3 regions of the Paenibacillus sp. 37 genome follow, and region 2 is predicted to be linked to each of the others. Evidence: riboswitches for the same ligand, from Rfam matches in the RefSeq annotation. Region 2 holds a riboswitch; each other region holds the start of a gene.
What was found. Region 2 has a riboswitch for cyclic di-AMP ahead of F0220_RS10485 (C40 family peptidase). Riboswitches for the same ligand answer to the same signal wherever they lie in the genome.
Positions count from the first base shown of each region.

Region 1: another riboswitch for cyclic di-AMP. It lies ahead of F0220_RS07170 (HAD family hydrolase); the one in region 2 lies ahead of F0220_RS10485 (C40 family peptidase).
Region 3: another riboswitch for cyclic di-AMP. It lies ahead of F0220_RS00520 (C40 family peptidase); the one in region 2 lies ahead of F0220_RS10485 (C40 family peptidase).

Region 1 covers NZ_CP043761.1:1,618,893-1,623,563, reverse strand. Annotated here, with positions in the region: gene F0220_RS07185 (organic hydroperoxide resistance protein) at 1-173, opposite strand, end outside; gene F0220_RS07180 (Nramp family divalent metal transporter) at 570-1,865, shown strand; gene F0220_RS07175 (HAD family hydrolase) at 2,008-2,691, opposite strand; gene F0220_RS07170 (HAD family hydrolase) at 2,819-3,217, opposite strand; cyclic di-AMP (ydaO/yuaA leader) riboswitch at 3,333-3,508, opposite strand; gene F0220_RS07165 (glutathione peroxidase) at 3,880-4,359, shown strand; tRNA gene F0220_RS07160 (tRNA-Leu) at 4,508-4,590, opposite strand.
Region 2 covers NZ_CP043761.1:2,305,760-2,310,430, reverse strand. Annotated here, with positions in the region: gene F0220_RS10500 (glucuronoarabinoxylan endo-1,4-beta-xylanase XynC) at 1-754, shown strand, start outside; tRNA gene F0220_RS10495 (tRNA-Leu) at 893-976, opposite strand; gene pelA (pectate lyase) at 1,150-2,112, opposite strand; cyclic di-AMP (ydaO/yuaA leader) riboswitch at 2,532-2,663, shown strand; gene F0220_RS10485 (C40 family peptidase) at 2,669-3,133, shown strand; gene F0220_RS10480 (carboxymuconolactone decarboxylase family protein) at 3,209-3,538, opposite strand; gene F0220_RS10475 (hypothetical protein) at 3,682-3,900, opposite strand; gene F0220_RS10470 (hypothetical protein) at 4,020-4,349, opposite strand; gene F0220_RS10465 (xanthine phosphoribosyltransferase) at 4,447-4,671, opposite strand, start outside.
Region 3 covers NZ_CP043761.1:107,912-112,582, forward strand. Annotated here, with positions in the region: gene rbsK (ribokinase) at 1-33, shown strand, start outside; gene F0220_RS00510 (c-type cytochrome) at 108-464, opposite strand; gene F0220_RS00515 (GNAT family N-acetyltransferase) at 615-1,109, opposite strand; gene F0220_RS00520 (C40 family peptidase) at 1,465-1,935, opposite strand; cyclic di-AMP (ydaO/yuaA leader) riboswitch at 1,939-2,076, opposite strand; gene F0220_RS00525 (hypothetical protein) at 2,322-3,173, opposite strand; gene F0220_RS00530 (M1 family metallopeptidase) at 3,184-4,671, opposite strand, start outside.

The DNA of each region.
Region 1 (4,671 bases), 690 kb from region 2:
TAACATGCTCCATATCCTGCGGCAAAAAGCTGCTCAGGGTTAGTACCTTCACCACCGGAGCCACCAAGCTCTTTTGGCATTTTCAGATCATGCTTAAGCACGCCATCCGAAGAAGTCACAGAACCTGTACGTCCACCTTTAACTGTCGCTACTGCTGTATATAAAGCTTCCATTAAGAATCTCTCCCTTATCCATATAGTTTTTACTGCCTTCCTTTCAATTTAAACTTCTGGCTCATTTTGAAACGCAATTTTGTATCTTTATCAGCTTTTACAACTTTATTATTTTCATGCATTTCAACGCCATGCTGTATTTTCCTAAGGTTGGGTAATATACGAAGGGGGTCTTCAAATTAGAACCGAAAATTTTGTGTTAATACATAAAAGTTGCACTAGACAAAAATATTTGAAGGAGTACAATGTAACAATAAACATAAAAATTTAGATATATCATGAGCGATTTTTCCGCAACAATATTTCCAAATCAATAATTCAAAGTCAGGTGATTATCGTATGAGTAAAAAAAATCCGTTCAACGCTCCTTCAAGAGAATCATTGTCTACTGCGGGCATGGCCCCTTCCCTTGGAGAAGCACATAGTTCCATGAAAGTTCCGCAGAATGCGTCATGGTGGAAGAAATTCCTCGCCTTTGTAGGCCCAGGATACCTCGTTGCCGTAGGTTACATGGACCCCGGGAACTGGGCAACAGATATCGCAGGCGGCTCGCAGTTCGGGTACACCTTGTTATCCGTTATCCTGTTATCGAACCTGATGGCCGTTGTCCTTCAGTCGCTGGCTGGCAAACTCGGTATCGTCACTGGACGGGATCTGGCTCAAGCCTGTCGTGAACGTTTCAGCATGCCTGTTGTCGTGATGTTATGGATTCTGTGTGAACTCGCCATTGCAGCTACCGATCTGGCTGAGGTCATAGGTTCTGCTATCGCATTAAAGCTGTTATTTAACATCCCCATGTTATATGGCGTTATTATCACCGCAGTTGATGTACTCCTGATTCTTGTACTGCAAAACAAAGGTTTCCGCGCTTTGGAAACACTCGTCATTGTGCTAATGGCGACCATTGCCCTCTGCTTCGGGATTGACCTCTTCCTGGCGAAACCCGATATGGGCGGTGTTCTCCATGGTTTTGTACCAAATGTTGAGATTTTGCAAAACCCGGCCATGCTCTATATCGCTATTGGTATTATTGGAGCAACTGTGATGCCGCATAATCTGTATCTGCATTCTTCCATTGTGCAGACCCGTCAGATCGAACAGACCCCACAGGGCAAAAAAGAAGCTATTCGGTACTCGACCATGGATTCTACAATCGCGTTGACACTGGCCCTGTTCATCAATGCGGCCATCCTTATTGTATCTGCTGCTGTATTCCACAGTGCTGGTATGACGCAGGTTGCCGAGATCGCAGATGCCTATCATCTGCTGACACCTCTATTGGGTACTACGGTTGCAAGTATTCTGTTCGGTGTGGCGCTGCTAGCATCAGGTCAGAACTCTACCCTTACAGGTACACTCGCTGGGCAGATCGTTATGGAAGGTTTCCTGAACATTCGAATTCCGGCTTGGCTGCGCAGACTGGTCACACGTCTGATCGCCATCATCCCGGCGGTAATTGTGACAGCCATTGCAGGAGAACATGGCACAGAAGAACTGCTCATTTTGAGCCAGGTCGTGCTGTCTCTTCAATTACCTTTTGCTGTAATCCCTCTGGTGATGTTCACGAGTGATAAAAAAAGCATGGGTGCATTTGCCAACAAATTGTGGCTCAAAATCATCTCATGGGTCATTACAGCTGTTATCGTTATGCTAAATGTATATCTGATCATTCAGACGATTCGGTTACTCTAATCTCGTTCTTATCGACTAAATCCTAAAAAGGCTGATCAACTCCGGTATTCTATACCCAAGTTGATCAGCCTTTATTGTTGCAATACAGCAACATGTTTCCTTTTATAATAAAACTCATACTCCAATAAATAACCATCTGAATCTAATCCTGATTTGGCATCAGTAACGGCAGGAGTTGATCCAATGAATCCACAGTCCAATCCGCACGTTTGTCATCCGATAGTTCTGGCTGGAATCTTCCGTAACCCTGCATAATTCGAATCGTACGCATGCCCAGCTTCCGAGCAGGTATAATGTCGTTATCGATCCGATCACCGATCATGACGGCTTCCTCCGGTTCACAACCAGCCTGCTTCAAGGCCACAGCGTATAACTCAGGGTCTGGCTTGGACACTCCTTCTTCAGCCGAACACGCCAGAACATCAACATACTTCCGCAAGCCGTAGCTCTCCAGTCTCTCTTCCGTTCCAGGACTCTGATTGGCAATAATGCCAATGCGATAATACCGTGACAACTGCTGAAGAACGGAATCCGCTGAAGGAAAAGGACGTTCAAGATCTTTTTGAAATTTCAGCTTGTCCTGAATCTGTTTTTGGTGTCCCTCGTCTTCAACGAATGTGCGAATCGCCACTCTCATAGGCCATTGCTCATATTTCTGGTAACAGTTCGCGAACAGTTCGCGTACCGCCTCAATTGTCACCGGATACCCCAAAGTACAAGCTTCACGGACGAACTGTCCGATAATATCATCAACCGGCTCCCATTCATCCACCAGCGTATCTCCAACATCAAAAAACAACCATTTCAATCCACCTACATCCGGCACGCCAATTCCTCCTTGTAAGCATAAAAAAGAAGACTCACCATCCTGCATGAGTCTCCTCAAACTTCCGTTTATCGATACATTCAATTATAACAGGCACCTTACACCTGAGCAATCACAAGCTATGGCATTAACCATTGAGGAGAAAGCCAACTTCCCCATTGAGCGAATATACAATCCGGTCTGCGCCCATGCCCCGATAGATGCCCTTAGGATGACTCTGCTCCGTAATCACGCACAGGGATTTCGAAGTCCATGAACGACAGATCTGTAAATAACGACAGGTCAGATTCAGGCTGTTCTCGAAAATAAACACGTTACCTACGCTGCCATGCGGCAAAAACCATTTTTGAGCTGCAGCTGTATTCATGCGAATGACATGTTCTACTCCGATTCTACGGAGTCTGCGCTCTTCCCCTGCACTGTTGGTTAGAACGGCAAACGGCATTTTTTTGTACATCAGCAATTTAATAAATTTGCGTCCTGCTTCATTTGGAGCAGTCACTAAAATCATCTCAGTATCCATCATTCGTTCCTCCCTTGGCGTGAAAAGACAACAAAAAAGAAGCGTGGGGGACCAAGGCCTCCCGAACGCTTCTTAAATAACCCATGGCGAAAACACCATGAACCAGCGTACGGCTTGTTGCCTCTCCCTTTAACGCTTACGAGGTTAGCTGACGGATTCGGGCGCGAGAGTCGCCCTATTTCCGGCTGTCACCGGAAAATTCACCCCATGAATGCCCACTGTCCTGGACAGCGCATTCCGTTGGTTCCCCCGTTTCCCATTCATCAATGAATGGAAACTCAGCGATTAAAACATCGTTCGTATATCTTAAGGTAAGATCGAGCGATATTATCGTTTGTTTCGTTTTTCAAGTACAATTTAGTTTAAATTGAAATTACGTTATGAATCATACACCCCCGCCATGACGGTGTAAAGTCCTTACAGATCACCAAATCGGCAGATTTTTGCCAATACTCGTTTATAATAACGCTTACAATAAGGTTATACTCTATCCACCTCTTCAAGGCTATCTAATTCTCACTCTGACGAAAATCACTTCGCAATTCATTCACGTATTCTGCACAACTTGCCTGTTTTGATGCTTTTAACACCACATTAGTTTTGCAATATTTAATTGTAGCCAATATAATAGAAGATATAAGAGTAAATAAATGGAGGCGATTTAGATGACAGTCTACGATTACAAAGTGAATACCCTTCGCGGTCAAGAAGTTGAAATGTCCGACTACCGTGACAAAGTGCTCCTGATTGTGAATACGGCAAGCTCATGCGGCCTTACTCCTCAATTCAAAGGTCTGCAAGAACTGCAAGACAAGTTTCAAGATGCTCCATTTGAAGTTCTTGGTTTCCCAAGCAACCAGTTTGCACAGGAAAAAGGATCTTCCGACGATATTGCCGAGTTCTGTCAGATGAATTATGGCGTAAGCTTCCCAATGTTTGAGAAAATTGATGTAAACGGCTCAAGCGCTCACCCTCTTTTCCAACACCTTAGCACAGAAGCTCCTGGCCTGCTCGGTTCCAAAGCAATCAAATGGAACTTCACCAAATTCCTTGTGGATCAGAACGGACAGGTACTGAAACGTTATGCTCCCAAAACAACACCGGACAAGATTGAAGAAGATATCAAGAACTTACTTCAAAAATAATACACAGGCCACCCGTAGCCGTAAGGTAGAGCACCATTGCCCCGGTAATGGATGGCTTTTTTTCTCAACCCAGATGTCATACTGTTCGAAAAAGACAAAAAAAGAAGCTCTCCAATAACGGAAAGCTTCTTCTTCATCGTTCATATGATGCGGTCGAGAGGACTCGAACCTCCACGGGCATACGCCCACTACCCCCTCAAGATAGCGTGTCTGCCATTCCACCACGACCGCATGTCGTAAATAATCGGCAACAGAATTGATTATACCGGGCTCAGAACTAAAAGTAAAGTATTTTTTAATACTACTTTTTCA
Region 2 (4,671 bases):
TACCATAAGCAAACGCGGATATAATATGGCCCATTTCTCCAAATTTGTACGTCCTGGCTATCTCAGAGTGGATGCAACCAAAAACCCGGATACGAACACATTTGTTTCTGCCTACAAAGGGGATAACAAGGTCGTTGTCGTAGCAATTAACCGTGGAACTTCGGCCACAAGCCAAAAATTCGTTCTGCAAAATGGTAATGCCTCCACGGTGTCCTCATGGATTACGGACAGCAGTCGCAACCTGGCAAGCGGGGCCTCGCTTAACGTATCCAATGGGGCCTTCACGGCACAGCTCCCGGCTCAGAGCGTAACAACGTTTGTTGCCAACATTACTGGCGGGAATAACGGCGGAAATACAGGTAGTGGCACTACTTATGAAGCCGAGACCGGAACAACTCTTACGGATGCTACCATTGAAACGATCTACCCTGGTTACACTGGCTCCGGGTATGTTAACTTCAATGCGATGACTGGTTCAGCCATTCAATGGAACGGTATTAATAACACAATTACAGGTACTAAAAACGTAAAGTTTCGTTATGCGCTGGAAAGCGGAACCCGTAACCTCGACATTTTTGTGAACGGAACCAAAGTCATTAGCAACGACCCCTTTCCGGCAACGGGAAGCTGGTCCACTTGGGTTGAAAAAACAATACAGGTCCCCATGAACATGGGGACCAATACATTGAAAGTGGTTACCACTGGATCGGAAGGACCAAATATTGACAGCGTTAATGTTACCGCAGCACAATAAACGTTCCGTATGGCTGATGGAAGACATTTGCTGTACGTGCAGCTAAACACTAACCTGTTGGATACTAAATCTAGTGTTATATCAAAAAATGCAAAAAAAGACTCCTTAAGCTAACGCTTAAGGAGTCTTTTTATTAGATGCGGTCGAGAGGACTCGAACCTCCACGGGGGTTAGCCCACACGGACCTGAACCGTGCGCGTCTGCCAATTCCGCCACGACCGCATATTGTATCTCCGTGATCAATATCGGCGACAAGAAATAATATATCATGTGGAATCTATCATGTCAACACTGAAAATAATAACAATAAAGCCCGAACCAGACGTCCATGTCGATTCAGGCTTTACCTTTAACTACTAAGAGTTTGGTTCATTAAAACGGAAGCATACTACAAATTACAGCTTGGAAGGCCAGTTGCCATACCATGCATACCCGCCTCTTCTTTCTTTATCAATATCACTTAATTTGTATTTAACTACCCCGTCACGACCAATAAAGATTGGTTTATCTGTTCCTATCTCATAGAAGCGTGCCCAAATTGGTGCTGCTTTGGAATCAGCGATAATTTTACTATCTCCATTAGCTCTTTCATATTTGTACCCCGTAATTTTCACCTTGTTAAACCAAGCCTCCGCTCCTTTAATGGATGCGGTAATTTTAGCGTTAGCAGGTCTGGTTTTCAGAAATTTAACAATCGTTACACTCTCTCCAGCTGTCAGCGATGGCACTTCGTAGATTCTTGCGCTCGCTGGTTTAAGGGAACTGGAATCATGTTGTTGTCCCCAAGCTGTCAGCTTACCACCTGAAACGACCTGTGTATTCAAAATCGCCTCCACACCTTTGGCAACTGAATTTTTACTACGGTTAGCAAGTGTGCTGTCTATAAACGAGAAATCACCTTTGCGTGCTGCTACTTCATCCAGCATGATCATTACGTTAATCATGGCATCATCATTGTAAGTGATATGCTTGTGATATCCGGAGCTTTGGTAAACTTGTGGCCATCCGCCGTTTGAATACTGCATGTTGATCAAAAAGTTAATCCCTTTGATTGCAGCTGTGGAGTATCGGGGATCATTCGTCTTTTTAAATTCCTTCGCCAATCTTCTAATTTCTGAGTATGTAGCCTTGTTGTCTATCGTGGACTTCGCCCACTCTCCACTTGTCTGTTTATAATCTTTTCTCCAACCTCCATCCGGCAGCTGGTTCTTCAAAATATCAGAAATACTCGCTGTAGTACCTGAAGCATCCGCAGCAGATACCGTCCCTACAGGGAGAACTGCCATTCCAACTGCTGAGAACACCATCGTACATGCCAGGACAAAAGTAATTATTTTCTTCGCTTTCAAATGTAACACTCTCCTATGTTCGTTTTTATAAATCTTCCACTTCTACTTTACTTATGAAACGCGTCCTTAAACCTCCTTTATTTGTAATTATCGCATAATAAAATCAATTTTAATCCAATATGTGGATTGGATAATCAGATAATATGCAAAAAATCGATTTTTGTCAATATATGCAACTTAATGAATATAATCTCTCTAATTCTACATAACGGGATAGTTCTTTTAACTCATGACAAACCTATTTATTTATCCAAATTCGTCTTAAACGAACCAATAATGACGTTTTTGTCATGAATGGTACCCAAACTTGATCCCTTCTTTCATATAAAAACCTTAATTCCGCTAACATTGAGGTATTACGAAGGGTTTTAAATAGGTTTGACAATTACGCATTTATGCAATATAGTTTCAAATAGTTACAAAAACTTAATTATTCATTGCCGAGTTTCATGTTTGAAAACGGGGGAACCAATTTGGGTGAATTATTCTTATACATAGGAAATATAGGGAACCTTCTACCGAACCCTTAGCTAACTCCGTAGGCATCGAAGGGAGAACATTGATTTTGAAAAAACTGATTATCTCCATTTTTGGAGCAGCTGTATTATTTACATCCGGGGCAACAAGCACAGAGGCAAGCAGTATCAACTCCGTAGTGAACAACATGACAGGTATTCCTTACAAATGGGGTGGCACGACTGTAGCCGGCTTCGACTGTTCTGGTTTTATGAGATATCTTTTCAACAAATACAGCATTGAATTGCCACGTACTTCTCAGCAACAAGCCAAAGCAGGTACGCCAGTATCCAAGAGCAATGTTCGGACAGGTGATCTGGTGTTCTTTAATACAACAGGCAAAGGTATTTCACATACAGGTGTATATATCGGCGGCGGACAATTCGCTCATGCCTCCAGCAGTAAAGGTGTAAGCGTCACGAAGTTATCGAATCCATACTTCAATGATCGTTACGTAACAGCACGTCGGGTAACTGGACAGTTTATGTATGATAAAATGTTAGGTAAAATGTAATTCACATACAAAAAGGCATCGGTTATTAACCGGATGCCTTTTTTGTACTTAGAAAAATGTATGTTGCATCGCTTACTAATTCAGCGCCTTCTGCACTCGCATCGCACCCTGAGAGAGGGCATGTCCTCCTCCAACAGCTCCGGCCACCGCAACGGTCTCCATAATCTCCTGATCTGTTGCTCCCTTGGCACGGGCTTCTTCTACATGGTAGAAGGTACATACCTCATTGTTGGCGAATAATCCAATCCCAAGCGCAATTAGCTGTTTTGTCTTGGCATCAATCACGCCAGGTTGGAAACATTCTCCGGTAAACTCATGATACGACTTCACCACACCTGGCAGTACATCGCTTAATGCTCCAATCTGATCCTTGTAGGCATGAACTTTATCATTCATCAATGTCATGGCTTGTAGCACACCCTCTCGGCTTATAGTTACAGATCTTCCTCACTGTACCTATCTTCTCTCCCGAGTGAGCCAATTATGCCAAGATATCATGGTAATTCCAAACATTTAAACGCTCATGGCTCTGCCATAATCATAAGCTATTACTCACTAAGTGGACTCTGGCGCGGCTCGCTGAACAGCTGATATTTGTAACTGCGATCCAGCTTAACTACACGTCGATTCTGACGTCGGATAAGTACCTGCTCGCCATCCCAGGCAACAACAATCCCGGTTACATCGTTCGATTCCAGCTCGTCCCGTACTACTCTAACTTTCTCACCTGACAGACGCAGGGCGTCCAATTCTGTATCACTAATCATTCGCATGGCTCCTATTTTCCAAATTTATTTACAAAAAGAGACCTAAATGAAATGTCATTTAGGTCTCACGTGACTGTATTAGACTGTCATGTCATTCGAAATTATGTCCCGACTGAAAGTTACCGCTGTGCGTGCTCTTTGCTGTCGTTCTTCTCGAACCAAAAATCAAGCACTTTGGCGGACATCACACGTTCTTCAAGGTACTCCACTTGATGCGATGTAAATTGTTCTTTCCAAGAGAAGGACAACTCTTCGCACAAGCCTACAATCGTCAGTAATTCTGACCAGGCAACATAGCGTTTGTACCAGAAAAATTGAGGATGTTCAATCATATAGGGATAAAGGTCATCGAATTCCGTATGTTTACAATCTAGGGCACGTTCAAAATGAACTTTCGATTCCGCCAGCTTATCATTAAAAAATTGTTCTGTTGCCGGTTGGTTCCCCATGGTGTTGCCTCCTCTCCCTAACATAACCCCATTATAAATGAAATCGGCGGTCATGCAAAGGCATAGTTCAAAAAATAGGCCCTATTCCTTTAAAATGTCACATTTCGTTATCGTCAAATTGTACTGTTCCATCGTTCAGGGAACGAATGCGTACCAAGGCTTCCACCGGAATACCCTGTTCACGAATCGTGCGTGCCCCTGCCTGGAAACTTTTCTCGACCACAACGCCGAATCCGACGAGTTCCGCGCCAGAACGCTCAATAATTTTGATGACGCCACGAGCCGCATCTCCATTGGCAATAATATCATCAATGAACAAAAT
Region 3 (4,671 bases), 2.2 Mb from region 2:
GCCTTTCTGGACGAGCATGCGGCAGAGGCTTAATAATTGATATAACAAAGAGGCTCTTACTCTCCGAAAAGGGGATTAAGGGCCTCTTTGTTATGCGTGTGCAGAGATTATTTCTTCTCTGAAAGCCACATGGCGATATTTGCAATCTCTTCATCTTGCAGCTTGCCCTTGAAGGAAGGCATGCCACCTTTACCTTTGACAATCGTAGAATAGATCTTCTCCAGATCATCCTGGCTGCCGATGTTTGCCAGAGCAGGTCCTACGCCACCTTGAAGCTGATCCCCGTGACAGGAGATACAATTGGCTTTGACCAGTGCTTCAGCCTGTCCGGCATCCAATGTGACTTCCGGCATGGTTGGCTTGGCTTCTTCAGCCACTTCTTCTTTCCCTGGAAGCGTAAACATTAAAACAATAGCTAAAGCGCATGCTGCAAAAAATACTCCGCTCATGATCCATTTGTGCATCCCTTATGTCCCCTCCAGAATGAAAGATCATCTAACCTAAAACTATCCATATCATTATAACGGAACCTGTACTGACATCATAGCATTTTGTGGGAAAATTTTGAACTAATCACATAACAAGGCGCAAATTTAGTTGTTTTGCAAGAGATTCTAATCACGAGGCCCTTCATAAACCATACAGTGAAAGGGCTTTAAGCCGCTTGGGGTCTGTCGTTCGTATGTATCCTGGGTGACAAATCCACTCTTCAGATAGACTTGAATGGCACGAGCATTCCAAGTGAGCACTTCCAGATCGATCTCATTCTTCGGATTTCGGCGAATGGCTTCCTGTACAATGGCCGTGACAAAAGCTGTCCCTTGACCCTGACCACACAGCTCTGGATGCATGCCGAGGCCAATCCGGGTTACCCCTTGAAGTGGGAAGTATTGAGCAAATCCACATATACGATCGTTCTGATCCAGGACGATTGCATATTGCTCCTGTCGCAGCTGTGCATCTCCGAATTCCACTTCCAGAGCTTTCATCTGCTCCCAGGGGAGCCAGCTGTAGATATTGTAAGGCGGATCATACTGCCAACTGCAGATGAGCTCCGCATGTTCTTCTCGCATGGGTACAACGTGAAACGTCACAGGGGCTTCCTTCATACACTTGCATGCTCCTTTCCTTGAAACAGAACTCTTTGTCCACTCTACAAAAGTGATGTTCTTTTAGCAAGTCTTCCTTCCCCAGAAAAAAAATGAAACAAAAGTTCCGGTAATTTCGTTTATATTATAACGGGATGGGTAAAAACATCATAAGGGCACGGACGAACGAACGCAAAATGAACCTGTTGATGTCGTAGGATATACCCAGAGTATACCTTGCAACATGAATAAGGATTGAAGCACAAAAAAACCGCCGGATACATTCCTGCGGAGAATGTACCGGGCGGTTCTGTTATGCTTCTTGCTTCGTTCCAGTATGGTTAATGGTTACAGCATTATGTTGCTCAGCTTGTCCCTAGTCAAGGGCCAGTGATTCATATGCGTCCGTGCTCATAATCCGTTTCGCGCCAACATAACGATTGGCCCAATAGTTTTCACTCAATGCACTGATCGTAACGCCTTTGGAAGAAGAGGAGTGTGCAAACTTTCCATCCCCTACAAAGATTCCTACATGGGATACGCCTTTACCTGTTGTATTAAAGAACACCAGATCGCCAGCTCTCATTTCCATGCGGGATACGGAATCGCCCATGTCGAATTGGGAACTGGATTGGCGTGCCAAATCAATACCCAACTTGTCGAATACATACCGTGTAAATCCGGAGCAGTCAAAGCCGTTTAGCGTTGTTCCTCCACTTTTGTATGTAGTTCCCATTGCTGAATCAATTACTGTGTCCATCTTTGAATCTGCGAATGCGCTACCTGCACCAAGCGATAAAGCGAATGTGATGCTAAGTACAGCTGCGGTTAATTTCTTCTTGAACAAGAGATATTCCCCTTCCAATGCCTGCGAGGTTAGCTTAAGGATTCGGTTGAAGGTCCCCTATGATCCCTCTGTAGCAAGATCAATTCACCCATAACTGGTTCCCCCGCTTCCCAGGTGCCAGGAATTTGGCTGTGCTAGTTATGCACCTGCGAAATCAAGAAATGACGATTTAATTTTAAGTAGTTACAAATATGAATGTAAAGATTACAAAGTTGTTACTAAAAACTCACTGCGATTATTGTAACAGAGGAGTACGGATTTGGCAACGTTTAGCAACAAATTTAGCAAAAAAAACCTCGACCTTTGACGGGGAAAGGTTGAGGTTTGCCTATTTATAAGTACATATTAGGCCGTGAGTTTAACTTGTGATGGTAACAATTTTTAATCTATCTGCTCTCACCTTTGGATATTTTGGACTGCCATAATCGGAAATGGCTGCATATTTTCCACAGACTCAATAGACATCTGGCAAGTGGATACGTCTGTTGTAGTATAAGTCCGGTAAGTCCCGTTAATAACCATGAGGCTGAAGTGAATGCCCCAAAGACGAGCAGGTGTACTCCGCCCAGCAGGAGTGCAATGCCGATTACAGCGATGAGATGACGCAGTGCAATCCAGAGTGCTTTGAGGGTACCGTGAGCCCCGCCTTCTCCTTCTGGTGCCGAAACACCGAACTGCATGTAGAGTATGGCATGGTGGATGATCCAACCATATACAATCCAGGCAGCAACATAAGGTATACCAGGCAAAAGTAATTGAAGGGAATGAAAACCTTCCATGAGAATAGAGTAGAGCTTCGGTATGAGCCAGTAGGCGGGCAGAAGGATCAATAATGTACGTACGGTGTGTAGCAGCAGCATCGGTTTCCACAGATTTTTGATTCCGGGGACAAAGGGGATGCGCTCTTCTGTAGAATTAAAGTGCTGAAGTGAGTAGAGCAGTCCTGCCTGAATGAGGGGGCTGATCAACATGCGAACCAGCAGCATGCCCCCGAGAATCCATAGATAACGATGAACCTCCGGATGGGTAGACAGGTTAAGTTGACTTTCCATTTTGAACAAAAGTGTACTCAGCTCTCCCGCATCAGCATCTGGATAGCGCAGGAGCAGTGGGATGACCGCCGATTGTACCATTCGATAGAAGAAATATCCCCAAATGAGTTGATAGAGAAATAAGAGTGCGGCAATGAACATATGCTGACGGACGAGAAACCAGCCTTCACGTATTTTCGCTTTCACCGTTTCCACCTCACCATGACAGACCTCCGAATATGGCTTCTATTAGTTTGGTTACACTCATGCTCCAGCGGGACTTCGCCCGCTCATCCAGTCCGGATTTCAGGAAATTGTTCATATGGCGGTTCTCCAGCACGATCGAGTACAGGGGATCGGTCATGGCCCAGGATACGGGGGATGTGTGAGTTAATTTATAGGTGATGCGATCTTCTTTGCCATTCCATTGCTTAGTGAGGATATGCCCGTCTTCAAAAGCAATGCGAACAGGAACGGCGCTGTAATCACTCCCTTTTTTTGCGATCGTCACGGATGACTCGTACAATGTTTGACCGTCTTTCTGTACGGGCGTAACACGAATCTTCTCTACAGCAAAGTCAGCCATCCCGTTACCATAGACATATTGATCAAAATAATCAGACCAGGAAGTGCGGGTCACTTGTTCCACAACGTTCTGAAAATCAGCCGAAGTGGGATGTTTGAAGCGGTACTTCTTCACATAGGTAGAGAGAATGCGTTCCATCTTTTTGGCACCGACTTGGTGTTCGATACCAAGCAATACAAGCTTGCCACGTGTATAGACATTGGCTGCATACTCATTCTGTGAATCGAACTTCCAGGATTCTTGTGTTAAGGATGAAGGAGAAGTAATCAGTCCCGATTGTACCGGCAGATTTGGAATCAATCCGTATTCCTGCTCCATCAGTTTGTCTTCTGCATAAGAGGTGAACCCCTCATCCAGCCAGGCTTCCTCGAATTCGTTGCTGGCAACCATGCCGTAGAAGTACTGGTGTCCGATCTCGTGGACTACGGTACGTTCCAGGTCATAACCTGGCGTAGTATCATCGGCTCCAAAGGCCGTAACTAGTGTAGGGTATTCCATACCTCCAGCACCGTTCCCCGCTTTGGGTGGAACTACGATGGATAAGGTAGCATAAGGATATGGGCCAAACCATTTGCTATAATTGGCTAGAGCGGCCTTCGCGGCGTAGAAATAACGTTCTTTCAGATCCTGATGAGCTGGGTCCAGATATAACTTGATTCGTACACCAGGCACATTGGGTGCAGAGAAGGGTTCCTCGGCGTACACAAAATCGGGTGAGGCTGCCCAGGCGAAATCATGCACATCATCGGCATAGAATTGATAGACCTTTTCTCCATTTTTCACCACGGCTTGCTGCGTCGGAAATCCGGTAGCAGCCACTTTGTATGTTTCAGGCACCCGAATACGTACACTATATATACCGAAGTCGGCGTAAAACTCTGAGTTGCCATGGTACTGGTGCAGATTCCAGCCTTCCGTTGTTTGTCCACGCCTGCCTACTGGTTCATAGGCACTTAATTTGGGAAACCATTGACCTGCCATGACAAAATGATCAGCGGTTCCCATTCGTGCAAAAATCTTCGGCAGATTCACTTCAAATCTGGTGTGGAGCGTAATGCTTTCCCCGCCTTTGACGGGTTTGGGCAAGCGTACTTTAATGAGGGTGGTGTCCTTGATATT